3 regions of the Streptomyces sp. NPDC002790 genome follow, and region 2 is predicted to be linked to each of the others. Evidence: predicted binding sites of a transcription regulator. Region 2 holds the regulator's gene; each other region holds the start of a gene.

Region 1 (10,895 bases), on a different contig from region 2:
CACCGAGTACGTACGGGAGGTGGGCGCGGAGTCCGTCCTCTACGCGGGCGACGACCTCGGCGACCTCCCGGCCTTCGCGGCGGTGGAGAAGCTCCGCTCCGACGGCGTCCCGGGCCTCCTGGTGGCGGCGGACACGGTCGTGCCCGAACTCGCCGACAGGGCCGACCTGTTGGTGGACGGCCCCGCCGAACTCGCGGCCTTCTTCTCAGCCCTGGCGCAGCGCCTCTAGCTGCTCCAGGAACCACGCCCCCGGCGGCAGCGCCGTCGCCGCCGCGGCGAGCCGCTTCGTGCGCTCCGCCCGCTCGTCCCACGGCATGGCGAGCGCCTCCGCGAGGGCCCGCGAAGTCCCGCTCACGTCATAGGGGTTGACGATCAGCGCGTCCTCGGCCAGCTCCTCGTACGCCCCCGCCTCCCGCGACAGCACCAGCGCGCACCCGTCGTCGGAGACGACCGGCACCTCCTTGGCGACCAGGTTCATCCCGTCCCTGATGGGGTTCACCAGGGCCACGTCCGCGAGCCGGTACGCCGCGAGCGAGCGCGCGAAGTCGTCCTTCACGTGGAGTACGACCGGGGTCCAACTCTCCGTGCCCCAGCGGGAGTTGATGGACTCGGCGACCCGCGCCACCTCGTCCGTGTAGTCGCGGTACACGGCCAGATCCTGCCGCGACGGATACGCGAACGCGACGTGCACGACCCGCTCCCGCCACTCGGGCGCGGACTCGAGGAGCAGCTCGTACGCCCACAGCCCCCGCACGATGTTCTTCGACAACTCGGTCCGGTCGACCCGGACGATCACCTTCCGTGAACCGTCCCCGCCGATCTGCGCCCGCAGCGCCGCAAGCCGTTCCTCCACGTCGTCCCGGTGCGCCCGCTCGCGCAGGAAGTCCGCGTCGGCGCCGAGCCCGTGCACCCCGATCCGGGTCCCGGACGTGCCGCCGACGAGATGCGTACAGCAGTCGGTGAAGGCGTCCGCCCAGCGCCGGGTCAGGAACGCACAGCGGTCGGCCCCGAGCATGCCCCTGAGCACCTGCTCGGCGATGTCGTCGGGCAGCATCCGGAAGTAGTCGACGGGCGCCCAGGGCGTGTGCGAGAAGTGCCCGATCCGCAGGTCGCCGCGGAGTTCGCGGAGCATCCCCGGCACCAGCGTCAGGTGATAGTCCTGCACGACCACCGTCGCGCCCGGCGCCGCCTCCTCGGCGAGCGCCTCGGCGAAGGCCTGGTTGTACGCCTCGTAGGACGCCCACCGCCTGCGGAACTCCGGGCCGAACGACGGCTCCAGAGGCGTCTGGAACAGCATGTGGTGCACGAACCACAGCACCGAGTTCGCGATCCCGTTGTACGCGTCCGTGTGCACGTCGGCGTCGATGTCGAGCATCCGCACCCCCGGCTCGGCGACCCCGCGCCGCACCGCCTCCCGGTCGCCCTCGCTCAGCGCCGAGCACACCCACAGCTTGTCCTCGACGACGCCGAGCGCCGACACCAGACCGCCCCCGCCACGCTTCGCAGCGATCCCCCCGGCGTCGTCGACCTCGTACGAGACCGGGCCGCGGTTGGACGCGACGAGAACCTCAGCAGCACCATGCGTCGTGGAACTCATAGGGGCACGCTAGCCCGGCCCGGAAACGTTCAAACGTAAGGCCGGGCCCCCGACGGGGACCCGGCCGTGTACGAAACCCGCGGTCGGGTCAGTTCTTGCGGCCGCGGACGGCGGCGAGGATCAGCGCGCCGAGCCCGCACAGCGTGACGGCGAGCCCGCCGTACAGCAGGGTGTGTGAGTCGGCGCCGGTCTCGGCCAGCTCCGATCCGTGCGGATGCTGCTGCTGCGGCGGAGCGGGCCGCGCCTGCTGGCGCTTGGTGCCGATCACCGCGGTGCACGGGTCGTCGCCGCCGCGCGTGCGGGCGGTGCAGTTGGTGCCGGACACCTCACCGGTCACCGGGATGACAATGGCCGCCCCCGGAGTGCAGGAGGCCTTGACGTTCTCCTTGATGACCACCTTGCCGTGGGCGGGCACGGTGCCGTTCCAGTAGAAGGACGAGCCCTTCTTGCTGATGGTGCCGCCGCTGGCGGTGGGGGTGCCGACGGCGCCCTTCGTGGGCCAGGAGATCGCGGCGTTATCGCGCGGGTATTCGCTGTCGTTGCGGATGGTGATGGTGTTCTTGACCGTGGAGCACGGGGGAGCGGTCGTGGGCTCCGGGGTGGTGACGATCTTCAGCGGCGGGGTGGGCGGCTCCGGCTTCTCGATCTCCGGCGAGAAGCCGCAGTTCGGATCCTCCGTGCCCTCCTCGCAGTTGGTGCGCGGGGTGTCCTCCGCCATCACGTCGTTGGTCAGTTTGCCGTCGCCGGTGAGCGGGTCGTGCAGCGTGACGCTGTAGGTGATCGTCGCGGTCTTGCCGGCCGGTACGTCGCCGCGCCAGCTCAGCTTCGGCGCGTCGTACGTGACGTTGCCGATGTCGGCCTTGGCGTCCCCGTTGTACGTGCCGTCGTCCAGCACGTCGTCCAGTTCGTCGCTGAGCTTGGCGCCCGGGTAGTCGAGGTCGCCGATGTTCTTGGCGGTGATCGTGTACGTCACCTTGCCGCCGGGGGCGACCTTCTTCGGCGTGGCGCTCTTCTTGATCTCCAGGTCGGGCACCGGCACGGAGAAGGCGAGTGCCGAGGGCACGTAGGTGTCGCCCCTGGTGCGGAACGTCAGATCGGCGGAGGTCGAACCCTGCGGCAGCGCGGCCGACGGGATGATCGCCTCCTTCGCGTCGATGCTGAAGTTGTTGTGGTCGTTCGGGTCGAGTGCGCCGTTGGCGTGGCTGTCGAAGAAGTTGTTCGTGCCGCCGCCGTCGGGGTCCGCGATCCGCTGCCCGTTCACCAGGAACTGGTCACCCGTCACGTTCGCGTCGCCCTCGTACGCGGTGACGCCGGCGCGTACGTCGCGGGTGCCCGTGCGGTAGAAGTCGTCGATGGAGATCGTGGTGTCGGGGTCCTTGGACTGCTGCACCACGTGGCCGCCGTACACGTAGACGTTGCGGCGGGTGGGCGCGTACTGGGCGTTGGGGGCGTCGTACTTGTAGACGACGGTCAGCGACCAGCCGCCGACGCAGCCCTTGCCGGTGGGCGCCCAGACGTCGCCGACCGCGACCGGCACCGGGGAGCCGGTGGTGACGCCGGCGAACAGCGAGGTGACGTCGGACTCGGCCGTGTAGTAGTGCGGGCCGCCGACCTCGGCCGGGGTGCGCACCGCGTTCTCCACGGCCACCTGGGACTCGGGCCCGCCGTTCACCCGCACCCGGGGCCGCGTGTCCAGCGGGCCGCTGTCGGTCGGCGAGGTGGCGGGGCCCGCGGTGTCGCAGCGGTTGATCTGGTTGCGGCCCAGTTTGTACGTGCCGTCGTTGCCGCCCCAGAACAGGCGGGCGTACGCGACCGTGGCGCCCGGCGGGATCGTCACCTCACCGGTCGAGGAGTTCAGGACGCCGGTGCCGAACCCGGCCGTGTCCGTGTACTGCATGTCGAACTGGTTGTTGTTCTCCGTCGTGGTCCCGGCTTGTGCGGCTCGACACCGCGCCGCGTCGTCCGCGGGAGTGGACGGGCACTGCATGACGGTGTTGCCGAGGGTGATGAAGTCGCCGTACAGCGCTTCCTCGTACCGCTTGGCGAAGGGGTCGACGACGACGGCGGACGCGGGGACGGCCGCGGCGACGAGTGTCGCGGCGGCCGTTACTGTGGCGGCGAGCGCCGCCATGCCCTTGAGATGTTTAAGCCACATAAGGGGCAATCTAGGCAATAATCATGATCATCCCGCGATTACGCCGCGCGACGCTCCGCATACTCACCGATTTCGATCATCGGCGGCCGCTCCTCCGTGTCGACCTCGTGGGTGCGCGGCTCGAAGCCGTCCTCGCCCCGCTCGAACTGCGTGAGCACCGGCCTGATGAGGTGCCCGCGCGCCAGCCGCAGCTGGGCGGTGCGGTAGATCGCCGCCGCCATCCGGCCGAGCGCCTGCCCGTCCTGGTGCCGGTGCTTGCGCACGCCGACGTCGACCTGGGCCAGCGCGTCCAGGCCCACGGTGTGCAGCGCGTCCACGAGCAGGCCGAGCTCCACGCCGTATCCGACGGGGAACGGGAGCCGCTCGAGGAGCGAGCGCCGGGCCGCGTACTCGCCGCCCAACGGCTGGACGAATCCGGCCAGTTGGGGCCAGTGCAGATTGAGTATCGGCCGCGCCATCAGCTCGGTCACCCGGCCGCCCTCCCCGGTGGCCCCGGCCAGCGGACGGTCGTACATCGCCTTCACGAAGTGCACGCCCGGATCGGTCAGGAGCGGCCCGACGATCCCGGAGACGAAGTCCGCGGAGAACTCCTTCAGGTCGGCGTCGACGAAACACACGATGTCACCGGACGTGACGAAAAGGGAGCGCCACAGCACCTCGCCCTTGCCGGGCCTTGCCGGGATCCGCGGCAGGATCGCGTCCCGGTGCTCGACGCGCGCCCCGGCCGCCGCCGCGACCTGGGAGGTGCGGTCGGTGGAGCCGGAGTCGATCACGACGAGCTCGTCGACGAGCGGCACCGCGTCCGTCATCAGCGTCCGCCGGATCTCGGAGACGATCTCGCCGACCGTCTCCTCCTCGTTCAGCGCGGGCAGTACGACACTCACCGTCTGCCCCGACGCGTGCTTGGCGGCGACCAACCGGTGCAGCGGATGGTCCGCCACGGACCAGGAGCGCCTGTTCAGCCAGCGCTCGACCTCTTCCAGCACGGTCTGGGTTCCTTCCCTAAGGATCGACATGTGATCCATCTCGCGGTTCGGACGACTATCTCTGCGGTCCGGGCCTTCGGTTACAGTCTTGAACAAGGTCGGTGACCATCGCATGCCGGGGGTCGCCTGCCGTACACAACTGAATCCACACAATCGAATACCGCTCATCCAGAGGGGCAGAGGGAAACGGCCCGTTGAAGCCCCGGCAACCCTCCAGCCGGTCTCGTTTCGCACACTCCAGTGCGCTCGCGAGGCTCCCGGCTAGTGAAGGTGCCAAATCCGTCTCGTGGCGAGATGCGTCACGGGAAAGATGAGGAGAAAGGGCCTCGCCTCTCATGGCTGTACAGACTGTCGCCACCGAAACCGCCGCCACCGACGCCGTCGACCTTGGTCCGGCATCCGGCCTCTCCTGCCGCGAGTGCGGCGCCGTCGTCCCGCTCGGCCCCGTCTTCGCCTGCGCCGAGTGTTTCGGCCCGCTCGAAGTCGCGTACGACCTCCCCGTCGGTGACCCCGAGACGCTGCGCAAGCAGATCGAGGCAGGACCCGCCAACATCTGGCGCTACGCCCCGCTGCTGCCCGTCCCGGCCGACGTCGCCGAGAAGCCGAACATCAACCCCGGCTGGACCAAGCTCGTCAAGGCCGACAACCTCGGCCGTGAACTGGGCGTCGCCGAGGGCAAGTTGTTCGTCAAGGACGACTCCGGCAACCCGACGCACTCCTTCAAGGACCGCGTCGTCGCGCAGGCCATCGAGGCCGCCCGCGCCTTCGGCTTCACCACGCTCTCCTGCTCCTCCACCGGCAACCTGGCCGGCGCCGTCGGCGCCGCTGCCGCCCGTGCCGGCTTCCGGTCCTGCGTGTTCATCCCGCACGACCTGGAAGAGGGCAAGGTCGTCATGGCCGGCGTCTACGGCGGTGACCTCGTCGCCATCGAGGGCAACTACGACGACGTGAACCGCTTCTGCTCCGAGCTCATCGGCGACCCGCTGGGCGAGGGTTGGGGCTTCGTCAACGTCAACCTGCGCCCGTACTACGGCGAGGGTTCCAAGACGCTCGCGTACGAGATCTGCGAGCAGCTGGGCTGGGTCCTTCCCGACCAGCTGGTCATCCCGATCGCGTCCGGCTCGCAGTTCACGAAGATCGACAAGGGCCTGAAGGAGCTGATCAAGCTCGGCCTCGTCGAGGACAAGCCGTACAAGCTGTTCGGCGCCCAGGCCGAGGGCTGCTCCCCGGTCTCCGTCGCCTACAAGGGCGGCCACGACGTGGTCCGCCCGCAGAAGCCGACCACCATCGCCAAGTCCCTCGCCATCGGCAACCCCGCCGACGGCCCCTACGTCCTCGACATCGCGCGCCGTACCGGCGGCGCCGTGGAGGACGTGAACGACGAGCAGGTCGTCGACGCGATCAAGCTGCTCGCGCGCACGGAGGGCATCTTCGCCGAGACCGCCGGTGGTGTGACCCTCGGCGTCACGCAGAAGCTCATCGAGGCGGGCCAGATCGACCCGTCGCTGACCACGGTGGTCCTGAACACCGGTGACGGCCTCAAGACGCTTGCCGCGGTCGCCGATTCGTCCCAGGCCACGGCCACGATCCGGCCGAACCTCGACGCGTTCCGCGAGGCCGGCCTCGCCGCCGACCACTGAGCCCGACCGACTTGTAGCAACAGGAGTTACCACCATGAGCGTCAACGTTCGCATCCCCACCATCCTGCGCACCTACACGGGCGGCAAGTCCGAGGTCGCCGCAGAGGGCGGCACCCTCGCCGACGTCATCGCCGACCTCGAGAAGAACCACACCGGCATCGCCGCCCGCGTCCTCGACGACCAGGGCAAGCTGCGCCGCTTCGTGAACGTCTACGTGAACGACGACGACGTCCGCTTCGAGCAGGGCCTCGAGACGGCGACGCCGGACGGCGCGGGCGTCTCGATCATTCCGGCCGTCGCCGGCGGCTGATCGTTCGCGTTCTACCCAGAGTTATCCGAATTGCCCTCTCCGCCAGAGAAGCGGAGGGGGCAATTCTGCATGGTTGAGCGCGGTACAGTTGGGGAAGCTGCTGCGTTTCCATGAACGGTGCATGACGGGCGCATATGAGTTCTCGCCCGGAGCCCGACAAGAAGTAGCCAAAGTAACCGGCCCATTCGGGCCTTTTATGGCATTTGCGCGGCCCGACTTGCCCTGGGATCCGGTGAGTTGGCCCGGTTCCCCCGATCTGGCGTGCCCAGAATTCTCGTCCGATTGACCTGTTGCAGACGGCAGTTGGGCAGATACATTCAGCCGCGGTCGACGCGTTCCGGCGCACACCCCCATATCCCATGGGGCGTGAGGTCTGACCCGGGTCCGCGAAGTGCGGTCCTGCGTAAGGGCCAGTAATAGGGGAGTTAGGCATGGCTCAGGGCACCGTCAAGTGGTTCAACGCGGAGAAGGGGTACGGCTTCATCGCGGTCGACGGTGGTGCGGATGTGTTCGTCCACTACAGCGCGATTCAGATGGACGGCTACCGCACCCTCGAAGAGGGTCAGCGGGTGGAATTCGAGATCTCGCAGGGCCAGAAGGGGCCGCAGGCCGACATGGTCCGCGTGGCCGCCGGCTGAACGCGCGTCCGACTGCAAGCTTGCACGTCGCACGTCATGAAGGGCTCGTCTCCCGGGTGACCGGGGGGCGGGCCCTTCGTGCTGCGTGGGACTGTTCGCGATGAGGAGAGCACCTTGCACTCGAGGGGGTCGAGTGCTAATCATTGGGCTTAGCACTCTCCGAGTGAGAGTGACAGAACTTGGATCGGGTCGGTGAGGTCCGGGGGCCGGGTGGTGCAAGGAACCACACGGTCTGCAGACCGTCCGTCGCGGGCACCAGCACGGTCCGTTTGCTTGCTTTTCCACCCCGTCCGGGAGGACCACTTCACATGGCCAAGATCATCGCGTTCGACGAGGAGGCACGGCGCGGCCTCGAGCGCGGCATGAACCAGCTCGCCGACGCCGTCAAGGTGACCCTGGGCCCCAAGGGTCGCAACGTCGTCCTCGAGAAGAAGTGGGGCGCCCCCACGATCACCAACGATGGTGTGTCCATCGCCAAGGAGATCGAGCTCGAGGACCCGTACGAGAAGATCGGCGCCGAGCTGGTCAAGGAGGTCGCGAAGAAGACGGACGACGTCGCCGGTGACGGCACGACGACCGCGACCGTCCTGGCCCAGGCGCTCGTTCGCGAAGGCCTTCGCAACGTAGCCGCCGGCGCCAACCCGATGGCCCTCAAGCGCGGCATCGAGCGCGCCACCGAGGCCGTCTCCGCCGCTCTCCTCGAGCAGGCCAAGGAGGTGGAGACCAAGGAGCAGATCGCCTCCACCGCCTCCATCTCGGCCGCCGACACCCAGATCGGCGAGCTCATCGCCGAGGCCATGGACAAGGTCGGCAAGGAAGGCGTCATCACCGTCGAGGAGTCCCAGACCTTCGGTCTGGAGCTCGAGCTCACCGAGGGCATGCGCTTCGACAAGGGCTACATCTCGGCGTACTTCGCCACGGACATGGAGCGCATGGAGTCGTCGCTCGACGACCCGTACATCCTGATCGTGAACTCGAAGATCTCGAACGTGAAGGACCTCCTTCCGCTGCTCGAGAAGGTCATGCAGTCCGGCAAGCCGCTGCTGATCATCGCCGAGGACGTCGAGGGCGAGGCCCTGTCGACGCTGGTCGTCAACAAGATCCGTGGCACCTTCAAGTCCGTCGCCGTCAAGGCCCCGGGCTTCGGTGACCGCCGCAAGGCCATGCTCGGCGACATCGCCATCCTCACGGGCGGCACGGTCATCTCCGAGGAGGTCGGCCTCAAGCTCGAGAACGCCGGTCTCGACCTGCTCGGCCGCGCCCGCAAGGTCGTCATCACCAAGGACGAGACGACGATCGTCGACGGCTCCGGTGAGAGCGACCAGGTCCAGGGTCGCGTCAACCAGATCCGTGCCGAGATCGAGAACAGCGACTCGGACTACGACCGCGAGAAGCTCCAGGAGCGCCTCGCCAAGCTCGCCGGCGGCGTGGCCGTCATCAAGGCGGGCGCGGCCACCGAGGTCGAGCTCAAGGAGCGCAAGCACCGCATCGAGGACGCCGTTCGCAACGCGAAGGCGGCCGTCGAAGAGGGCATCGTCGCCGGTGGTGGCGTGGCCCTCCTCCAGGCCTCCGCGGTGTTCGAGAAGCTGGAGCTCGAGGGTGACGAGGCGACCGGCGCCAACGCCGTGAAGCTCGCGCTCGAGGCCCCGCTCAAGCAGATCGCCGTCAACGGTGGTCTCGAGGGTGGCGTCGTCGTGGAGAAGGTGCGCAACCTGACCGTCGGTCACGGTCTGAACGCCGCCACGGGTGACTACGTCGACATGATCGCCGAGGGCATCATCGACCCGGCGAAGGTCACGCGCTCTGCCCTGCAGAACGCCGCGTCCATCGCCGCGCTGTTCCTCACCACCGAGGCTGTCATCGCCGACAAGCCGGAGAAGGCGGGCGCTGCGCCGGCCGGTGGCGGGATGCCGGGCGGTGACATGGACTTCTGAGCCGGTCGCGGTTCAGCTCGTCTGTAACCCGAGGGCGGCACTGTCTCTACGTGAGACGGTGCCGCCCTCGGGCGTTTTGTTGCGGCCAGCCGTGGGTGCGGTCGCGGGGCTCTGCCCCGGGCCCCGCTGGCTCTCGTTCGAAGTGCGGGGCTTGAAAGATCGGGGCTCTGCCCCGGGCCCCGCGCCTCAATCGCCGGCGGGGCTTGAATGGGCGTCGGCGGGGCTTCAATGGGTCAGGCGGTTTTGACCGAGCCGGCGTCGATGAGGTGGTCGGTGCCTGTGGTCGCGGCGGCGAGGGGGGACGACAGGTAGGTGATCAGGGTCGCGACCTCTTCGGGTTCGATGAGGCGGTCGATGAGCATGCCTGTCGCCGTGGGCAGTCCGGCCAGGAGGTCGGTGTGGTCGATGCCCATGGCGGTGGCGACCCCGGCGCCGTAACCCGTCGGGCTCTCCCACATCGCGGTGCGGACCGGGCCCGGCGAGACGGTGTTCACCCGGACCCCCCGCGAGCCGAACTCCTCCGCCAGGCCCTTGCCGAACGCGGTGAGCGCGGCCTTGGCCGTGGCGTACGCGATGGGGCTGCCCTGCGGGACGCGGGCGCTGGTCGAGGAGACGTTGACGATCGAGCCGCGGGCGGCCAGCAGGGCGGGTAGCGCGGCGCGGGTGACGCGGACGGTGGCGGAGAAGTTCAGGTCCGTCACCTGCGCCCACTGGTCGTCGGTCAGGTCGAGGAAGCCGCCGCTCAGGGCGCCGTCGCCGCCCCCGACGTTGTTGACCAGGATGTCGATCCCGCCCAGCTCGGCCACGGCCTCCGTGACCAGCCGCTCGGCCCCGGCCGGGTCGGACAGGTCCACCGTCACCGGTATCGCCCCGGCCGCTTTCCACTCCGGGGCGGCGGTGCGGGCGGCTGCGACGACGCGTACGCCTTCGGCGGCCAGGGACTGGACGACGGCGAGCCCGATGCCTCGGCTGGCGCCCGTGACGAGGGCGGTCTTGCCGTTCAGTTGCAGGTCCATGACGCTCCCCTTGGTCGACACCTGCGTCTCAGGTGATGCGTTGAACATAGGATATGCGTCATGCGTGTTGCAAGTAGTTGGTGAGTTGCCACATTGGCGTACGCTTTTGAGGTCGTCCCCCATCGGAAGGATTTGCCCGCCATGGCGCAGCCCGCCTCCACGAAGCCGCTTCGTGCCGACACCGAACGGACCGTGCGCGCGATCCTCGAAGCGGCCGAGCGGGTGCTGGCCGTGAATCCGGCGGCGACGATGGAGCAGATCGCCGAGGCCGCCGGGGTCGCGCGGACCACGGTCCACCGGCGGTTCGCGTCGCGGGAGGCGTTGATCAGGGCGCTCGCGGCCTGGGCGACGCAGCGGTTCCACGAGGCGGTCGAGGCGGCGCGGCCGGAGACGTCGCCGCCGGCCGTCGCGCTCTATCAGGCGACCGTGAACGTGCTTCGGGTGAAGACCAGTTGGGGCTTCGCGATGGGCGCCCTCCCCCTCGCGGACCCTGAGGTCGCGCGCGTCCACGAGGACGTGATGACCCGCTGTGCGGCGCTGTTCTCGCGCGCCCGCGACGCCGGCCTGTTGCGTCCCGACGCCGATCTGGACTGGGCGCGGACCGTGTACTACGCCCTCA
Region 2 (3,936 bases):
GTCCTTCAGGCGGGAGAAGAGGCCCTGCTGACCCGGCTGGAACTGCCCCGTGGGCCGCTCCTCGCCACGCAACTCCGCAAGCTCCCGCAACACCCTCTCCTGCTCCGGATCCAACTTCTGCGGAGTCATGACCTCGACATGCACGATGAGGTCACCACGGCCACCGCCCCGCAGATGCGTGACACCGAACCCGTGCAGCGGAACCGACTGGCCGGACTGCGTGCCCGGCCGGATGTCGATCTCCTCCACGCCGTCGAGCGTCTCCAGCGGCACCTTCGTGCCGAGGGCCGCCGCCGTCATCGGGATGGTGACCGTGCAGTGAAGGTCGTCGCCGCGCCGCTGGAAGGTCGGGTGCGGGAGTTCGTGGATCTCCACGTAGAGGTCACCGGCGGGGCCGCCACCGGGCCCGACCTCGCCCTCGCCCGCGAGCTGGATCCGCGTGCCGTTGTCCACACCGGCCGGGATCTTCACCGTCAGCGTGCGACGCGACCGGATGCGGCCGTCACCGGCACACTCCGGGCACGGCGTCGGGACGACGGTCCCGAAGCCCTGGCACTGCGGGCACGGCCGCGAGGTCATGACCTGGCCGAGGAAGGACCGCGTGACCTGCGAGACCTCACCGCGCCCGCGACACATGTCGCAGGTCTGCGCCGACGTACCCGGAGCGGCACCCTCACCGCTACAGGTCGTACAGACGACAGCCGTGTCGACCTGGATGTCCTTGGTGGTGCCGAAGGCCGCCTCGTCGAGCTCGATCTCGAGCCGGATCATGGCGTCCTGGCCACGGCGCGTACGGGACCGGGGTCCACGCTGCGACGCCGTGCCGAAGAAGGCATCCATGATGTCCGAGAAGTTCCCGAACCCGCCGGCGCCGAAGCCACCGGCCCCGCCGCCTCCGCCGGACTGCGACAGGGGGTCTCCCCCGAGGTCGTAGACCTGCTTCTTCTGCGGGTCGGAGAGCACCTCGTAGGCGGCGTTGATCTCCTTGAAGCGCTCCTGAGTCTTCGGGTCCGGATTCACATCCGGGTGAAGCTCACGCGCCAGCCTTCGGAAGGCCTTCTTGATTTCGTCCTGGGAAGCGTCGCGGCGCACGCCGAGTACGGCGTAGTAGTCCGTGGCCACTTACGACTCCGCCAGGATCTGTCCGACGTAACGTGCCACTGCGCGTACTGCTCCCATCGTTCCCGGGTAATCCATGCGGGTCGGGCCGACCACGCCGAGCTTGGCCACTGCCTCGCCGCCCGAACCGTAACCGACCGACACCACGGATGTGGAGTTGAGTCCCTCATGGGCGTTCTCGTGACCGATCCGTACGGCCATGCCCGAATCTCCCAGCTCGCCAAGGAGCTTGAGGAGCACGACCTGCTCCTCCAAGGCTTCCAGAACGGGCCGGATGGTGAGGGGAAAATCATGTCCGAAGCGAGTGAGATTGGCGGTGCCGCCGATCATCAGCCGCTCCTCGGACTCCTCGACGAGCGTCTCCAGAAGAGTGGAGAGCACCGTCGAGACCGTGCCGCGGTCCTCCTGCTCGAAGGCGTCCGGCAGGTCCTGCACCAGCTGCGGTACGTCGGCGAACCGGCGGCCCGCGACGCGGCTGTTCAGCCGGGCCCGCAGATCCGCCAGGGACGATTCACCGAAGGGGGCCGGGCAGTCGATCATCCGCTGCTCCACGCGCCCGGTGTCCGTGATCAGTACGAGCATCAGACGGGCGGGCGCGAGCGACAGCAGCTCGACGTGGCGCACCGTGGACCGGGTCAGGGACGGGTACTGGACGATCGCCACCTGCCGGGTGAGCTGCGCGAGCAGCCGCACGGTCCGGCCCACGACATCGTCCAGATCGACCGCGCCGTCCAGGAAGTTCTGCACGGCACGCCGCTCGGGACCGGCCATCGGCTTGACGGCGGTGAGCTTGTCGACGAAGAGGCGGTAGCCCTTGTCGGTGGGGATGCGCCCGGCACTGGTGTGCGGCTGGGCGATGAATCCCTCGTCCTCCAGGGCCGCCATGTCGTTGCGCACCGTCGCCGGCGAGACCCCGAGCTGGTGCCGCTCGGTGAGCGCCTTGGAGCCGACGGGCTCCTCGGTGCCGACATAGTCCTGGACGATGGCGCGCAGCACTTCGAGCCTGCGTTCGTTGAGCATCGGCGCACACCTCCAGAATCAGCCGCCGCGATCATCCTGCTTTGGCACTCCCAATGGGCGAGTGCCAATCTTCCCCGGCTCAGTGTACGGCCGGTGGGTACGGGCCCGGCAAGGGAGCTAGCGTCGAGGTATGGAGTTCGAGCAGCGTATCGATTGGGTCTCGGCGGGTTGGGAGGGACTCGCGCCGAATGTGGGGCGGGTGCGGTTGCCGGGGCTCGACTGCACGAGCGGCCTCGTCGTCGGTGTGGATGCGGCGCTCTTGATCGACACGGGATCCTCACTCCGTGAAGGCGTCCGGCTGCGCGCCGACGCCCGCGCGCTCCTCGGTGCGCACCGGAGAGTGACCCATGTCGCACTGACCCACCCGCACTTCGACCATGTGCTCGGCACGGCCGCGTTCGCGGGTGTCGAGGTGTACGGGGCGGTGGGCATCGACGTCCTCTTCGAGCGCGGCGCCGAGGGGCTGCGCGCCGACGCCGTGCGGCACGGGGTCGACCCGGACGCGGCGACCGAGGCGGTCGACATCCTCGTCACCCCGCCGCACCGGGTGTGCGGCGAGTGGACGCTCGACCTGGGCGGCGGCCTGACGGTGCTGCTCGCGAACATCGGTCCCGCGCACACGGGCCACGACCTGGCGGTCCTGGTCCCCGGCAGCCCTTCAGGCCCGGAGATCGTCTTCTGCGGCGACCTGGTGGAGGAGTCGGGCGAACCGCAGGCGGGTCCTGACGCGGCGCCGGGTCACTGGCCGGCCGCGCTCGACCGGCTCCTCGACCTCGGCGGCGAGGACGCGGTGTACGTTCCGGGGCACGGTTCGACGGTGAATGCGGAGTTCGTCCGTGCGCAGCGCGCCACATTGGCGGCGCGTTTCGGCGTGTCGTAGCCGGGGACCCGGGACTTCTCTTATCGTCCCTCGAATGCTCCCACCCGTCTCCCGCCACCGCCCCTCCGACGAGGGCCCTTCGGGCCCGCAGCGCCATTTGTACTCTGCCGACCTGACTCCTCCGTGGAAGCGGAACAAGCCGACCCCCGAGGTCCCGGCCGAACCGGACCTCGTCGTCGAGGAGGTCACCACGGGCTTCTGCGGGGCGGTGGTCCGGGTCGAGAAGACGGCGCAGGGGCCGACGGTGACCCTGGAGGACCGCTTCGGCAAGCTCCGGGTGTTTCCGATGGAACCGCGCGGCTTCATGATCGACGGCAAGGTCGTCACGCTGGTACGTCCCTCGGGGCCGGCCGCGAGGGGCCCCGCCCGGTCGGCGTCGGGCTCGGTGGCGGTTCCGGGGGCCCGTGCGCGGGTGGCCCGGGCGGGCCGCATCTACGTGGAGGGCAAGCACGACGCCGAGCTCATCGAGCGGGTCTGGGGTCACGACCTGCGGATCGAGGGCGTGGCGGTGGAGTTCCTGGAGGGCGTCGACGACCTTCCGGCGGTCGTCTCCGAGTTCGCCCCGGGGCCGGACGCGCGGCTCGGGGTCCTCGTCGACCACCTGGTGCAGGGGTCGAAGGAGTGGCGCATCGCCCAGTCCGTGACGAGTGAGCACGCGCTGGTCGTGGGGCACCCCTACATCGACATCTGGGAGGCGGTGAAGCCTTCGTCCGTGGGCATCGAGGCGTGGCCGCGGGTGCCGCGGGGGCAGGACTGGAAGACGGGCGTGTGCGGTGCGCTCGGGTGGCGGGTGGCGAATACGGGCGAGGCCTGGCAGCACATCCTGTCGCGGGTCCACTCCTACAAGGACCTGGAACCGGCGCTCCTGGGCCGCGTGGAGGAACTGATCGACTTCGTGACGGCCCCGGCCTAACCAC
Region 3 (14,456 bases), on a different contig from region 2:
GCCCGGGGACTCCTCGCAGCCCGCGAGCAGCGAGCCGAGCATCACGGTGTCGGCGCCGGCTACGAGCGCCTTGGCGATGTCACCGGAGTACTGCAGGCCACCGTCGCCGATGACCGGGACACCGGCCTCCCGGGCGGCGAGGGACGCCTCGTAGATGGCCGTGACCTGCGGGACGCCGATACCGGCGACGACACGCGTGGTGCAGATCGAGCCCGGTCCGACACCGACCTTGATGCCGTCGGCACCGGAGTCGACGAGCATCTTGGCGCCGTCACGGGTGGCGATGTTGCCCCCGATGACGTCGACGCCGCCCGCGTTGGACTTGACCTTGGCGACCATGTCACCGACGAGCCTCGAGTGCCCGTGCGCGGTGTCGACGACGATGAAGTCGACGCCCGCCTCGATGAGGGCCTGGGCGCGCTCGAAGGCGTCACCGGCCACACCCACCGCGGCGCCGACGAGCAGCCGACCCCCGGAGTCCTTCGCGGCGTTCGGGTACTGCTCGGCCTTCTTGAAGTCCTTGACCGTGATGAGGCCCTTGAGGAGGCCCGCGTCGTCGACCAGCGGAAGCTTCTCGATCTTGTGGCGGCGCAGCAGCTCCATCGCGTCGACGCCGGAGATGCCGACCTTGCCCGTGACGAGCGGCATCGGCGTCATGACCTCGCGGACCTGACGGCTGCGGTCGTTCTCGAAAGCGATGTCGCGGTTGGTGACGATGCCGAGCAGCTTGCCGCCGCCGTCGGTCACCGGCACACCGGAGATGCGGAACTTCGCGCAGATCGCGTCGGCCTCGGCGAGCGTCGCGTCCGGGTGCACCGTGATCGGGTCGGTGACCATGCCGGACTCGGAGCGCTTCACGAGGTCCACCTGGTTCGCCTGGTCGGCGATCGACAGGTTGCGGTGCAGGACACCCACGCCACCCTGCCGCGCCATGGCGATCGCCATGCGGGACTCGGTGACCTTGTCCATCGCGGCGGACAGCAGCGGGATGTTCACCCGTACGTTCTTCGAGACGTGCGAGGCGGTGTCGATCTGGTCGGGCGCCATGTCCGACGCGCCCGGCAGCAGCAGCACGTCGTCGTAGGTCAGCCCGAGCGTCGCGAATTTCTCGGGCACTCCGTCGACGTTTGCAGTCATGACACCTTCCCCAAATGGCCTTGATCGGTGCGGATGTCCATGCTAACGGCCCGCGGGGGTGTCTCATTCCACGATCAAGATCATCGGCGCACTTTGTACGTTTACACGTACACGTCAGGGGGATGTGCCACTGCTCCGCGAGCGCCCCGCCACCTACTGCTCGGCGAGCGCCCGGAGCCTGCTCAACGCCCGGTGCTGCGCCACGCGCACGGCGCCGGGTGACATGCCCAACATCTGCCCGGTCTCCTCCGCGGTGAGCCCGACGGCGATACGCAGCAGGAGCAGCTCCCGCTGGTTCTGCGGAAGGTTGGCGAGCAACTGCTTGGCCCACGCGGCGTCGCTGTTCAACAGCGCCCGCTCCTCCGGGCCGAGGGAGTCGTCGGGCCGCTCGGGCATCTCGTCGGAGGGCACCGCCGTGGACCCGGGGCCGCGCATGGCCGCCCGCTGCAGATCGGCGACCTTGTGCGCGGCGATGGCGAAGACGAAGGCCTCGAAGGGCCGCCCGGTGTCCTTGTAGCGCGGCAGCGCGAGCAGCACCGCGACGCAGACCTCCTGGGCGAGATCCTCCACGAAGTGCCGCGCGTCACCCGGGAGTCGGGAAAGACGCGTGCGGCAGTAGCGGATCGCGAGGGGGTGGACATGCGCGAGCAGATCGTGCGTGGCCTGCTCGTCGCCGTCCACGGCGCGGCCGACGAGCGTACCGATGACCCCCTGGGGAGTCGCTGCCTCGTCGTCACGCATCGGTCCATGGTGCCCCGACGCCTTTCGGTCCGAGACACCGTGCCCGTAGTTGTGCACCGAAGCGTTATGAGCAGGTGCGCCGGAACTCATCTCCTGCGCCCTCCCCTCTCGCTGACCCTGCTCACCCGACTCGTCCCCGAGGAACTCCACACCCCCAAGGATGCGGCATCGCGCGCGAAGCGTCGAAAAGTCGCGGCGCGACGGGCCGGAGCGGCGTCCCTCACGGCGGGTCCACCGCGCCCCGAAGGGCGCGGAGGCGTGCCGATCAGCGGCTCGTCGTCAGCGAACCAGGCCCCAGCGGAACCCGAGCGCCACCGCGTGCGCACGGTCCGAGGCGCCGAGCTTCTTGAACAGGCGACGCGCGTGCGTCTTGACCGTGTCCTCGGAGAGGAACAGCTCGCGCCCGATCTCGGCGTTGGACCGCCCGTGGCTCATGCCCTCGAGCACCTGGATCTCCCGCGCGGTGAGCGTGGGGGCGGCCCCCATCTCGGCCGAGCGCAGTCTGCGCGGCGCGAGCCGCCAGGTCGGGTCGGCGAGCGCCTGCGTCACCGTGGCCCGCAGCTCGGCGCGCGAGGCGTCCTTGTGCAGATAGCCGCGGGCGCCGGCGGCGACCGCCAGGGCCACCCCGTCCAGATCCTCGGCCACGGTGAGCATGATGATGCGCGCACCGGGATCGGCGGAGAGCAGCCGCCGCACTGTCTCGACGCCGCCCAGACCGGGCATGCGTACGTCCATCAGAATCAGGTCCGAGCGATCGGCGCCCCAGCGGCGGAGTACTTCCTCGCCGTTGGCCGCGGTCGTCACGCGCTCGACGCCGGGCACGGTCGCGACCGCGCGGCGCAGCGCCTCTCGGGCAAGCGGGGAGTCGTCGCAGACGAGGACGGATGTCATGACCGTCCTCCGCAGCTGATGCGCGTCACCTTGAGCCTCCAGGCTGTGTACGAATCGTCACCTGTGCGGTCGACATTCAACAAGGCAATCGGACACTTGCCCGAGCACTTGCTCCTTCAACCGCCTCCGCACTCTCAACGACGGTCACTCGAAAGAGTTACGGGTCGGACGACCTCCTTCGGCACTCTACGTGAGGGCGCGAACACGGTGCGGACAGCGCGGCGGACCCACAACGTTTCATCACAACCCATGCCCCATTTGGAAGGTTTTCCTTCCTTTTACTGGTATCTGTAGCTAGATTCGCAATGAGTCATATTTTCATCTCCTTAGACAGTAGATGTACGGTCATGTGCACCGCATCCACGTCTGAACGGCTACAAGGGGACACAGCAATGGCAGATTTCTCCCGCCTACCCGGACCGAACGCCGATCTGTGGGACTGGCAGCTCCTCGCGGCCTGCCGCGGGGTGGACAGCTCGCTCTTCTTCCACCCGGAGGGCGAACGTGGGGCGGCTCGCAGCGCCCGTGAGAACTCGGCCAAGGAGGTCTGCATGAGGTGCCCGGTGCGCGCGGAGTGCGCTGCTCACGCCCTACAGGTGCGTGAGCCGTACGGCGTGTGGGGCGGCCTGACGGAGGACGAGCGCGAAGAGCTCATGGGGCGGGCCCGCAACCGGCTCGTCACCGCGTCGGCCCCGAGTGGAGGACAGGCCGCCACAAGCGGCGCGCACAACTGAAGGAACGTTTCTGCACGCATCTGAACGGCCCGCGGAGGCGGGGCGCGCCGAGCCGCGCCCGCCTCCGCGTTCAGTGCGGGGCGGACCTGTTCAGCGTGTCGCGGCCTTCGCGAGGTGGTCGAGGGTCGCGCGGACCGCGGGCACCTGGGCCAGATCGGGCAGGGTGAGCGCGACGATCTCGCGGCGCACGGCGGGCTCGACGGTCACTGTGCGTGCACCCTTGGGCCGAACGGACTCGATGGCCAGTTCGGGGAGGACCGCCACGCCGAGCCCGGCGCTCACGAGTCCGACCACCGCCGGGTAGTCGTCCGTCGCGAAGTCGATGCGCGGGGCGAACCCCGCTCCCCTGCACACCTCGACCAGCTGGCGGCGGCAGCGCGGGCAGCCCGCGATCCACGGCTCGTCCGCGAACGCGTCGATGGTGACCGAGCCCGCCCCGGCCAGCGCGTGCCCCTCGGGGACGAGGCCCACGAGCCGGTCCGCGAACAGCGTCCGTACGACGAGGTCGTCCCAGTCCTCCGCGGCGTGCGCACCCTCGTAGCGGAAGGCAAGCGCGACGTCGCAGTCGCCCTCGCGCAGCATCTCCACGGAGCGCGGCGGCTCGGCCTCCACCAGGGACACGCGCGTGCCGGGGTGCTCGGCGCGCAGGGCGGCGAGTGCGGCGGGGACGAGCGTCGAGCTGCCGCTGGGGAAGGACACGAGCCGGACCCGGCCCGCCCGCAGCCCGGCGATGGCGGCGACCTCCTCCTCGGCGGCGGTGAGCCCGGCGAGGATGCCCGACGCGTGCCGCACGAGGGCCTCGCCGGCCTGCGTCAGGCGCATCTCGCGGCCGGTGCGGATCAGCAGCGGGGTGCCGGCCGAGGACTCCAGGGCCTTCATCTGCTGACTCACGGCGGGCTGGGTGCAGCCCAGCTCGCGGGCTGCCGCGGAGAAGGAGCCGGTGGCGGCGACGGCGCGCAGGACACGGAGATGACGAGCCTCGATCACCCCTCAAGCATAAGGGACGCTTGGATATCGCGCCGAATAACGCATGGCGACTTTGGGTCCGGGTCCCGTAGCGTTCCGCGCATGAAGCTTCTGTCGCTGAATCTGGGGCGGCCCGAGCCCGCCGAGTACACGGACCAGCCCGAGGGGGTCACGGGCATCGACAAGCGGCCCGTCACCGGTCCCGTGCGGGTGTCGGCGCCGGGCCCCGAGGGGACCGGCGCGAGCGGGCTCGCCGGGGACGCGGTGTGCGACCTGCGGCACCACGGCGGGGACCATCAGGCCGTGTACGCGTACGCGCGTGAGGACCTGGACGCGTGGAGCAAGGAGCTCGGCCGGCCGCTGCCCAGCGGCACGTTCGGCGAGAACCTCACGACGGAGGGGGTCGACGTGTCGGGCGCGCAGATCGGCGAACGCTGGCGCGTCGGTGCCGAGTTGGTCCTGGAGGTCACATCGGGCCGCATCCCGTGCCGGACCTTCCAGGGGCATCTGGGCGAGCGGGGCTGGGTGAAGCGGTTCACGCGGGAGGGGGTGCCGGGGGCGTACTTCCGGGTGATCGAACCGGGCGAGATACGGGTGGGCGATCCCATCGAGATCGTGCACCGGCCCGAGCACGGGGTGACGGTGGCGGTGCAGTTCCGGGCGGTGACGACTGAGCGGGGGTTGCTGCCGAGGTTGTTGGAGGCGGGTGGGGCGCTTCACCCGGAGGCGTTGCGCTCCGCGCGGGAGTACGTCGAGAAGTACGGCTCGTAGCCATCGTTGCGGTCGACCGCTCCCACGCCACGGGGCTCCGCCCCGGACCCCGCGCCTCAAACGCCGGCGGGGCTGAAAGAATTCGTGCTCATTAGCCTTGGGGCATGACTACCGCTCTGATCACCGGATCCACCGCAGGCATCGGCGCCGCGTTCGCACGGCGGCTCGGCGCGGACGGGCACAACCTGGTGCTCGTCGCGCGCGACACCGAGCGGCTGCACGAGCAGGCGACAGAGCTGCACGACCGGCACGGCATCGAGGCCGAGGTGCTCACCGCCGACCTGGCCACGGATGACGGAATCGCGGCGGTCGAGGCCCGGCTGACGGACCGTAAGGCCGCGGTCGATCTACTCGTCAACAACGCCGGGTTCGGCAACAAGGGGCAGTACCTGGAAGTCCCGATGGCCGACGAGCTGACGATGCTGAAGGTGCACTGCGAGGCGGTGCTGCGGCTGACGTCGGCGGCCGTGGGGGCGATGCGCGAGCGCGGTCGCGGCGGCGTGGTGAACGTGGCGTCGGTGGCGGCCTTCGTGCCGCGCGGCACGTACGGCGCCTCGAAGGCGTGGGTCGTGCAGTTCACGCAGGGCGCGGCGAAGGATCTCGCGGGCAGCGGGGTGCGGTTGATGGCGCTGTGCCCCGGGTTCGTCCGTACGGAGTTCCATCAGCGGGCCGGGATGGGCACGGGCAACATTCCGAAGTGGATGTGGCTCGACGCGGACAAGTTGGTGGCGGCGGCGCTGGGCGATCTGGCCCGCGGCAAGTCGCTGTCGATCCCGGACCCGCGGTACAAGGCGCTTATGGGTGTGGTGAAGGTGACGCCGCGCGTGCTTTTGGGCGGGGTCACGTCCCGCACGGGCCGCAAGTACGGTCCCCAGTAACGGTCGTCCGTCCCCACGTCACGGGGCTCCGCCCCGGACCCCGCGCCTCAAACGCCGGCGGGGCTTGATGTGCCGAGGCCCGGCCCCCCGCGACGGGGAGCCGGGCCTCGGTCGGCGGCCGCCTGAGCGGCAGCGAATCAGTGCGAGTGGCCGTGCCCGTGGCCCGCGGCCTCGGGCTCCTCGTCGGCCGGCTTCTCGACGACCAGGGTCTCGGTCGTGAGCAGCAGGGAGGCGATGGAGGCGGCGTTCTCCAGGGCGGAGCGCGTGACCTTGACCGGGTCGATGACACCGGCCTTGACCAGGTCGACGTAGTCGCCGGTCGAGGCGTTGTAGCCGTTGCCGTTCTCGAGCTCCTTGACCTTGGAGACGATCACGTAGCCCTCCTGGCCGGCGTTCTCGCCGATCCAGCGGAGCGGCTCGACGACGGCGCGGCGGACCACGGCGACACCGGTGGCCTCGTCGCCGACCTTGCCGAGCGAGTCGTCGAGGACCTTGGAGGCGTGCACCAGAGCGGAGCCACCACCGGAGACGATGCCCTCCTCGACCGCGGCGCGGGTCGCGGAGATGGCGTCCTCCAGACGGTGCTTCTTCTCCTTGAGCTCGACCTCGGTGGCCGCACCGACGCGGATGACGCAGACGCCACCGGCCAGCTTGGCCAGGCGCTCCTGCAGCTTCTCGCGGTCCCAGTCCGAGTCCGTGTTCTCGATCTCGGCCTTGATCTGCGCGACGCGGCCCTTGACGTCCTCGGCCTTGCCGCCACCGTCGACGAGCGTGGTGTCGTCCTTGGTGATGGTCACGCGGCGCGCGGTGCCGAGCACCTCGAGACCGGCCTGGTCGAGCTTGAGGCCGACCTCCTCGGCGATGACGGTGGCACCGGTGAGGGTGGCCAGGTCCTGCAGCATCGCCTTGCGGCGGTCACCGAAGCCGGGGGCCTTCACGGCGACGGCGTTGAACGTGCCGCGGATCTTGTTCACGACCAGGGTCGACAGGGCCTCGCCCTCGACGTCCTCGGCGATGATCAGGAGCGGCTTGGAGCCACCGTTCTGGATGACCTTCTCCAGGAGCGGGAGCATGTCCTGGATCGAGCCGATCTTGCCCTGGTGGATCAGGATGTACGGGTCGTCGAGGACGGCCTCCATACGCTCTTGGTCGGTGACGAAGTACGGGGACAGGTAGCCCTTGTCGAAGGCCATGCCCTCGGTGAAGTCGAGCTCCAGGCCGAAGGTGTTGGACTCCTCGACGGTGATGACACCGTCCTTGCCGACCTTGTCCATCGCCTCGGCGATGAGCTCGCCGACCTGGTTGTCCTGGGCGGACAGACCGGCGACGGCCGCGATGTCGGACTTGTCGTCGATCGGGCGGGCGGTCGCGAGGAGCTCCTCGGACACGGCCTTGACCGCGGCGTCGATGCCCTTCTTCAGGGCGGCCGGGGAGGCGCCGGCGGCAACGTTGCGCAGGCCTTCCTTGACCAGGGCCTGGGCGAGCACGGTGGCGGTGGTCGTACCGTCACCCGCGATGTCGTTGGTCTTGGTCGCCACCTCCTTCACCAGCTGCGCGCCGAGGTTCTCGTACGGGTCCTCGACCTCGACCTCACGGGCGATCGTGACGCCGTCGTTGGTGATGGTGGGGGCACCGAACTTCTTGTCGATGACGACGTTGCGGCCCTTGGGGCCGATCGTCACCTTGACCGTGTCGGCAAGCTTGTTGACGCCGCGCTCGAGGGCGCGACGGGCGTCCTCGTCGAACTTCAGGATCTTCGCCATGGAGCTGAGTCAGTCCTCTCGAAAAAACGAACCGCGCCCCTCGCACCCGGCAATATCAGCGGGGGCCAGGGGCGCGGTTCAAAGCATTCTGCTTCAGTGAAGCCGGGAAAGCTCGGGTGAATTACTTCTCGACGATCGCGAGCACGTCGCGAGCCGAGAGGACGAGGTACTCGTCGCCGTTGTACTTCACCTCGGTGCCGCCGTACTTGCTGTACAGCACGACATCGCCGACCTTGACGTCGAGCGGAAGACGCTCGCCGTTCTCGAAGCGGCCCGGGCCCACGGCGAGGACAGCACCCTCCTGGGGCTTCTCCTTCGCGGTGTCCGGAATGACCAGGCCAGAGGCCGTGGTCTGCTCGGCGTCGAGCGGCTGGACCACAATGCGGTCCTCAAGCGGCTTGATGGCAACCTTGGAGCTGGTGGTCGTCACGATCCGGTCTCCCCCTTCGGAGATCTCACGGGGTTAACAGTCTGGGGTGGCGACCAGGTGGATCCGTCGTCGCGGGTGCCGGACCTGCCCGTCGCTGTTGGCACTCTCCAGTGGTGAGTGCCAGAACCGAGACTATGACCGCGATTAGCACTCGGTCAAGCGGACTGCTAATCGACACCGTCGCGGGTCGCCGGATCACAGGTAGTCCTCCAGCCTCCCGACCGTGAGTCCCGCCTGCCGTACGCGGTCCAGCAGCCGGGCGGCCGCCTCCTGCCGCATCCCGTGGACCGGGAGGATGTCGCCGGGCCGCGGGGTGCCCCGCGGCTCGCGCCACAGGACGATCGCGTCGACCGCGCACGCGCCCGCCGCCAGCAGCGTGCTCCCGTCGTACGCGCCCGAAGGCGGGTGGAGGAGGCGGGGCGCCGTCCCGAAGCGGGCCTCGATGCGGTCGCGCTGACCGCAGATCTCGGCGTGCTGCTCCACGTATCCGAGGCCGGGCAGGAGGACGTGGGTGAGGGTGCGGTTCTGCACCTGGGCGCCCAGGGACGGGCCCCCATCGCCCCCACCGCCCGCGGCGCCCGCGAGGAAGAGCGAGACCGGGACGTGGCGATCGCGGAACGGTCCGATACCTTCCGCGCCCTGCCCGGCCCCGCCCTCGTACGCCAGGAAGACCACCCTGTCGGCGGTGGGGACGCGGGAGACGATCGGTGGGACGGTCCGCTGCGGGCCGGCCCGCGAACCGGACGCCGTCCGCTCGGCCGGGATGGCGCCCCGTGCGCACCCGGTGAGGAGTGCTGCGGCCAGGGCGCAGCCGAGCAGCCGCGCCCATGGCCCGCGCGGTGTCACAGGTAGTCCTCCAGGCGCGCCACCGCGTACCCCCTGTCGGTGAGGTACTTCATGAGGTTCCGGATCATGTCGGGCATCGTGCCCTTCCAGTCCTTCCGGCCCCTGAAGTGCGTGAGCAGGATGTCGCCCGGATGGATGCTGCGGTCCCACTCGCGGTAGTCCATGCGGTCCACGAACGCCTCGGCGTTCCAGATCGGGGCGTACTCGATGCCGCAGGCCTTGGCGGCGCGCAGGGTGTCCTGGTTGTAGTCGCCGAAGGGCGGGCGGAAGAGCTTGGGCCTGTGGCCGTACTTCTTCTCGATGACGTTCTGCATGCCGCAGATCTCGTGCTTCTGGCGGGCGTACGAGAGGGCGGGCAGGTAGGGGTGGGTGAGTGTGTGGTTGTCGAGGGTGATGCCGCGGGCCTGCATTTTCTTGAAGTAGCCGTATCCGGGCCTGACTTCGGAGTCGGTCAGGAACGCCGTGTACGGGATCCGCAGCTCGCTCATCATCTTCAGGAACCGCGGATCCTTCTCGGCCCCGTCGTCGATGGTGAGGAAGACGACCTTGTCCTTGGTCGGGATCGACGTGAACACGGGCGGCAGGCCGAGTTCCTTCTGGCCGTCGACCTCGAAGCCCTTGCGCGCCTCGATGACCGGCTTCTTCGCCGGCGGGGCCGGGGCGGTGAGCGGCACGTCGGCGAGGCCCCAGCGTCTGGTCGCCGCGACGAGGGCGGTCCGCTGGGCGCGCAGCTTCGTCGCGTACGAGTCGAGGGCGCGGGCGGGGGCGCCCTGGAGGCCCTTCTGCGCCTGCTGGCCGGGGGCCGGCCGCACCGGCTCGGGGTCGCCGCCGGCCGCGCATCCCGTGGCGAGGGCGGAGGCGGCGAGCAACGCGCTCAAGAGACGGACGCCGCGTCTCTTCCTGACCAGCTTTCGGGCGCTTTCTTCGTTTTGTCGTACTAGTTGCATGGCGCCGGATCCTGGCAGCTCGCGGGCCCGTTCCCGGGCCGACACCGCCGCCTGGCGCGCACCGTCGCCCGCCTGGCCCACAATGGACCGGGTGAGTTCCTCCCCTTCGCCCGACGCCTTCTCCGCCCTCCTGTCCCCCGAGGGCCTGGCCCTGCTCGACGAACTCCGGGATCACGATCCGGCCCAGGAGCTCGCCCTCGCCACGAGGCTGCGCCGCGAGCATCCCGCCGAGCTCGTCTCGGCCGCGCTCGCCCAGGCGCGGCTGCGGCAGCGGGCCGTCGCGAAGTTCGGGGCCGAGGACGCGGCCCGGATGTACTTCACGCCGAACGGGGTCGAGCAGGCGACGCGGACGCGCGTGGCGGAGTACCGGGCCGGGGCCTTCGAGCGGCTGGGCGTGCGCTCTGTCGCCGACCTGTGCTGCGGCATCGGCGGCGACGCGATCGCGCTCGCGCGCGCGGGGATCCGGGTGCTTGCCGTCGACCGGGATCCGCTGACGTGCGCGGTGGCGCGGGCGAACGCGGAGGCGCTCGGTCTCGCGGAGCTGATCGAGGTGCGTGAGGCGGACGTCACCGAGGTGGACACGTCCGCGTACGACGCGGTGTTCGTGGACCCCGCGCGGCGTGGTGGTCGGGGGCGCATCTTCGACCCCGAGGCGTACTCCCCTCCGTTGTCCTGGGCCGTGTCGGCCGCGCTCAAGGCGCCGCGCGCCGCGCTGAAGATCGCTCCCGGGATCCCGCACGAGGCGATCCCCGCGGAGGCTGATGCCGAGTGGATCTCGGACGGGGGCGATGTGAAGGAGGCCGTGCTGTGGTTCGGCACGACCGCCGGGCGGATGCGGTCGACGCTGCTGCCGGGGCCGCGGGAGCTCGTCGGGCGGGGGCTGCCGGATCCCGAAGTGCGGCCTGTGGGGCGGTACTTGTACGAGCCGGACGGTGCGGTGATCCGGGCGCATCTGGTGGCCGAGGTGGCCGAGGAGGTCGGGGGCGGGCTCGTCGACGAGACGATCGCGTATGTGACGGGGGACGAGTTGCGGCCCACGGCGTACGCCGTCGCGTACGAGATCACCGATCAACTTCCGTTCAACGTGAAGAAGTTGAAGGTGTTGCTGCGGGAGCGGGAGGTCGGGGTGCTGACCGTGAAGAAGCGGGGGTCGGCGGTGGAGCCGGAGGAGTTGCGGCGGAAGGCAATGCCTAAGCCCTTCGGGAAGCGGGCGGTGACGGTGTTCCTCACACGGGTTGCGGGGGCGCCCACGATGCTCATCGGCGCCCCGGTGGGTTGACGCCACGGGGCTCCGCCCCGGACCCCGCGCCTCAAACGCCGGCGGGGCTGTAAAAGGCGGGGCGCTGCCCCGGACCCCGCGGGCTCTCGTCGAAAGTACGGGCTTGAAAGATCGGGGCTCCGCCCCGGACCCAGCTGCTCAATCGCCGCAGGGGCTTGATAGGCCCACCCGTCGCCGGGGTTTGATGTGGCCCGCTTCGCCGCAGGCGAGGCCCGGGCCCCGCCCATCTCCCACCGCCCGCCCCCTCCGGGGGCGTCGGCCGCGTGGGGTGCGGCACCCCGCTGCAGGCAATCTGCCGCCCGCACGGCTCCCGGCCCATTGCGGTCGGCCGCGCCCCGCCTTGGGCAACGTGCCGCGGCACGACTCCCCACCCATGCGGTCGACCGCACCCGCCTTGGGTGGCCTCCCGCCCGCACGGCTCCCCACCCGTTACGGTCGGCCGCCGCCTTGGGCAATCTGCCGCCTGGGGCGGCAGGGTGGGCATGGCGGCGCCACGGTGCCGCGTGCCGAGACGACGAGCCCGGACCCGGAGAGGCTGCGCATGACGTTCGACCACAACGATCACTATCACCGGTTGCTGACCCGCCAGTTGCCCGCCGGAGGGCGCACCGCGCTCGATGTCGGCTGCGGCACCGGCCGGTTCGCGCGGCGGCTCGTGGCGCACGGGTACCGGGTCGACGCACTCGACCCGGACCCGGCGACGCTCGCCGTGGCGGAGGCCACCGGTGGCGGGCCGCGTTACCGCCTCGCCGATGCCGCGGAGGCCGAACTCCCGCCCGGCCACTACGACGTGATCAGCTGCCTGGCGAGCCTGCACCACATGCCGTTCGAGACACTCACCCGATTCCGCGAGGCCCTCGCGCCCGGCGGCAGGCTGCTCGTGCTCGGTTGCTACGACGGCGTGACGCCGTGGGACGTGGTCGCGTCCCCGGCGAACGCGGTGGCGCGTCTCTCCGTTCACGTGGGTGAGCGTGCGCGCGGAGGCGGAGTCCGTACTGCTCCGCCGCGACCGCCGGTGCGGCAGCCGGAGATGCGGCTGCCGGAGGTTCGCCGGGAGGCGGCGCGACTGCTGCCGGGCAGCGAGGTGCGTCAACTGCTGTACTGGCGCTACCTGTTGACGTACACGGCGGACACAGCAGACACGGCGGACAGCCGCTAGGCCGCCTCGAACCGCCAGCGGTGAACCGCCCGTGCCACCAAATCGGCGCCCGGTTCCGGGAGTTCGGGCAACTCCGCGTCGTACTCGGCGTCCCACCACGTGATGACGAGGACCCGGTCCTGCGGGGCGCGGAACGTCTCGCGGCGCTCCGGTTCGCGGTCGAGGACCTGGGACTTGGCCCAGGCGAGCAGCTCCTCGCCACGACCGTCGACGGCCCTGGCCTCCCACATCAGCGCGACCGTCATGAGTACAGGTTCTCCTTGCTGACCTCGTGCACGTGGTCGTGATGGTGGTGGCCGGGGACGTGCGGCTCCGTCACCGGGAGCGAGGAGTCCGCGGACAGGTCCCAGCAGGAGGACGGCCGGTTGCGGGCCACCATCTCCGCGCCGAGCGCCGCGACCATCGCGCCGTTGTCCGTGCACAGCTTGGGGCGCGGCACGCGCAGCCGGATCCCGGCCCGCTCGCAGCGCTCCTGGGCCAACGCACGCAGCCGCGAGTTGGCGGCCACACCGCCGCCGATCATGAGGTGGTCGACGCCCTCGTCCTTGCAGGCACGCACCGCCTTGCGCGTCAGCACGTCCACGACGGCCTCCTGGAAGGACGCCGACACGTCGCGCACCGGCACGTCCTCCCCCTCCGCCCGCTTGGCCTCGATCCAGCGGGCCACGGAGGTCTTGAGGCCCGAGAAGGAGAAGTCGTAGGCCGGGTCGCGAGGGCCCGTGAGCCCGCGCGGGAAGGCGATCGCGGTCGGGTCGCCCTCCTTCGCGTACCGGTCGATGACGGGCCCGCCCGGGAAGCCGAGGTTGAGCACGCGGGCGATCTTGTCGAAGGCCTCGCCCGCCGCGTCGTCGATGGTCGCGCCGAGCGGCCGTACGTCGGAGGTGATGTCGGTGGAGAGCAGCAGAGAGGAGTGGCCGCCCGACACCAGCAGCGCCATCGTCGGCTCGGGCAGCGTGCCGTGCTCCAGCTGGTCGACGCAGATGTGCGAGGCCAGGTGGTTGACGCCGTAGAGCGGCTTGTCGAGCGCGTACGCGTACGCCTTCGCGGCCGAGACGCCGACGAGCAGCGCGCCCGCGAGGCCGGGGCCCGCCGTGACGGAGATGCCGTCGAGGTCCTTCGCCGTGACGCCCGCGTCCTTCAGGGCGCGCTGGATCGTGGGGACCATCGCCTCCAGGTGCGCGCGGGAGGCGACCTCGGGGACGACGCCGCCGAAGCGGGCGTGTTCGTCGACGCTGGAGGCGACGGCGTCGGCGAGCAGGGTGGTGCCGCGGACGATGCCGACGCCGGTCTCGTCGCAGGAGGTCTCGATGCCGAGGACGAGCGGTTCGTCAGCCATGGTTCTTCTCTTCGCTCACTGAGTCACTTGCGGTGGTGGTGTTCAGGCGCATCACGAGCGCGTCCACGTTGCCGGGCTGGTAGTAGCCGCGCCGGAAGCCGATCGACTCGAAGCCGAAGCGCTCGTACAGCTTCTGCGCCCGCGTGTTGTCGACGCGTACTTCGAGCATCACCTGGTCGACGTCGAAGGCGGTGGCGTGCCGCAGCAGTTCGGTGAGCAGCCGGGCGCCGAGCCCGGTGCCCCAGTGGTCGCGGGCGGCGGCGATGGTCTGGATGTCGGCCCCCGCGGCGGAGCCGCTGTCGGACGCGGTGCCGGAGGCGGCGACGCCCCCGTACCCGACCAGCTTCTCGTCCTCGTACGCGACGACATAGCGCCGCGTGGAACCGAGGCCGCGGGCGTGCGCAAGCTCGGACCAGAACATGCCGCGCGACCAGGCGTCGTCCGGGAAGAGCGCCTTCTCCAGGGCGAGCACGGGGTCGATGTCCCACCAGCGCATCTCGCGCAGCGATACGTCCACGGCTGTCACTTGGGGGTGACCACCTTGTAGTTCTTGGGGACCTGCGCGTCGGGGCGGCGCA

Evidence for each region. Region 2 encodes HrcA, which represses chaperone genes, less so after heat shock. Its sites were predicted from a motif close to TTNGCACTCNGNNNNNCNGAGTGCNAA; they were not measured.
Region 1: groL (chaperonin GroEL) is a predicted target of HrcA. The motif match lies at 7,440-7,466, and genes of this name have one in related genera.
Region 3: groES (co-chaperone GroES) is a predicted target of HrcA. The motif match lies at 8,456-8,482, and genes of this name have one in related genera.

Annotation. Positions count from the first base shown of each region.
Region 1 covers NZ_JBEOVM010000151.1:766-11,660, forward strand. The annotation lists gene otsB (trehalose-phosphatase) at 1-229, shown strand, start outside; gene ABT004_RS33700 (alpha,alpha-trehalose-phosphate synthase (UDP-forming)) at 206-1,597, opposite strand; gene ABT004_RS33705 (DUF7927 domain-containing protein) at 1,686-3,752, opposite strand; gene ABT004_RS33710 (glucosyl-3-phosphoglycerate synthase) at 3,791-4,738, opposite strand; SAM riboswitch class I at 4,900-5,055, shown strand; gene thrC (threonine synthase) at 5,074-6,378, shown strand; gene ABT004_RS33720 (MoaD/ThiS family protein) at 6,413-6,688, shown strand; gene ABT004_RS33725 (cold-shock protein) at 7,120-7,326, shown strand; gene groL (chaperonin GroEL) at 7,635-9,260, shown strand; gene ABT004_RS33735 (SDR family NAD(P)-dependent oxidoreductase) at 9,494-10,276, opposite strand; gene ABT004_RS33740 (TetR/AcrR family transcriptional regulator) at 10,418-10,895, shown strand, end outside.
Region 2 covers NZ_JBEOVM010000220.1:65-4,000, reverse strand. The annotation lists gene dnaJ (molecular chaperone DnaJ) at 1-1,122, opposite strand, end outside; gene hrcA (heat-inducible transcriptional repressor HrcA) at 1,123-2,139, opposite strand; gene ABT004_RS36080 (MBL fold metallo-hydrolase) at 2,270-3,019, shown strand; gene ABT004_RS36075 (DUF3097 domain-containing protein) at 3,054-3,932, shown strand.
Region 3 covers NZ_JBEOVM010000018.1:60,466-74,921, forward strand. The annotation lists gene guaB (IMP dehydrogenase) at 1-1,137, opposite strand, end outside; gene ABT004_RS12065 (sigma-70 family RNA polymerase sigma factor) at 1,291-1,878, opposite strand; gene ABT004_RS12070 (response regulator transcription factor) at 2,158-2,769, opposite strand; gene ABT004_RS12075 (WhiB family transcriptional regulator) at 3,162-3,503, shown strand; gene ABT004_RS12080 (LysR family transcriptional regulator) at 3,594-4,490, opposite strand; gene ABT004_RS12085 (MOSC domain-containing protein) at 4,572-5,240, shown strand; gene ABT004_RS12090 (SDR family NAD(P)-dependent oxidoreductase) at 5,345-6,118, shown strand; gene groL (chaperonin GroEL) at 6,256-7,881, opposite strand; gene groES (co-chaperone GroES) at 8,003-8,311, opposite strand; gene ABT004_RS12105 (polysaccharide deacetylase family protein) at 8,507-9,157, opposite strand; gene ABT004_RS12110 (polysaccharide deacetylase family protein) at 9,154-10,104, opposite strand; gene ABT004_RS12115 (class I SAM-dependent methyltransferase) at 10,187-11,383, shown strand; gene ABT004_RS12120 (class I SAM-dependent methyltransferase) at 11,925-12,542, shown strand; gene ABT004_RS12125 (hypothetical protein) at 12,539-12,787, opposite strand; gene tsaD (tRNA (adenosine(37)-N6)-threonylcarbamoyltransferase complex transferase subunit TsaD) at 12,784-13,878, opposite strand; gene rimI (ribosomal protein S18-alanine N-acetyltransferase) at 13,871-14,374, opposite strand; gene tsaB (tRNA (adenosine(37)-N6)-threonylcarbamoyltransferase complex dimerization subunit type 1 TsaB) at 14,401-14,456, opposite strand, start outside.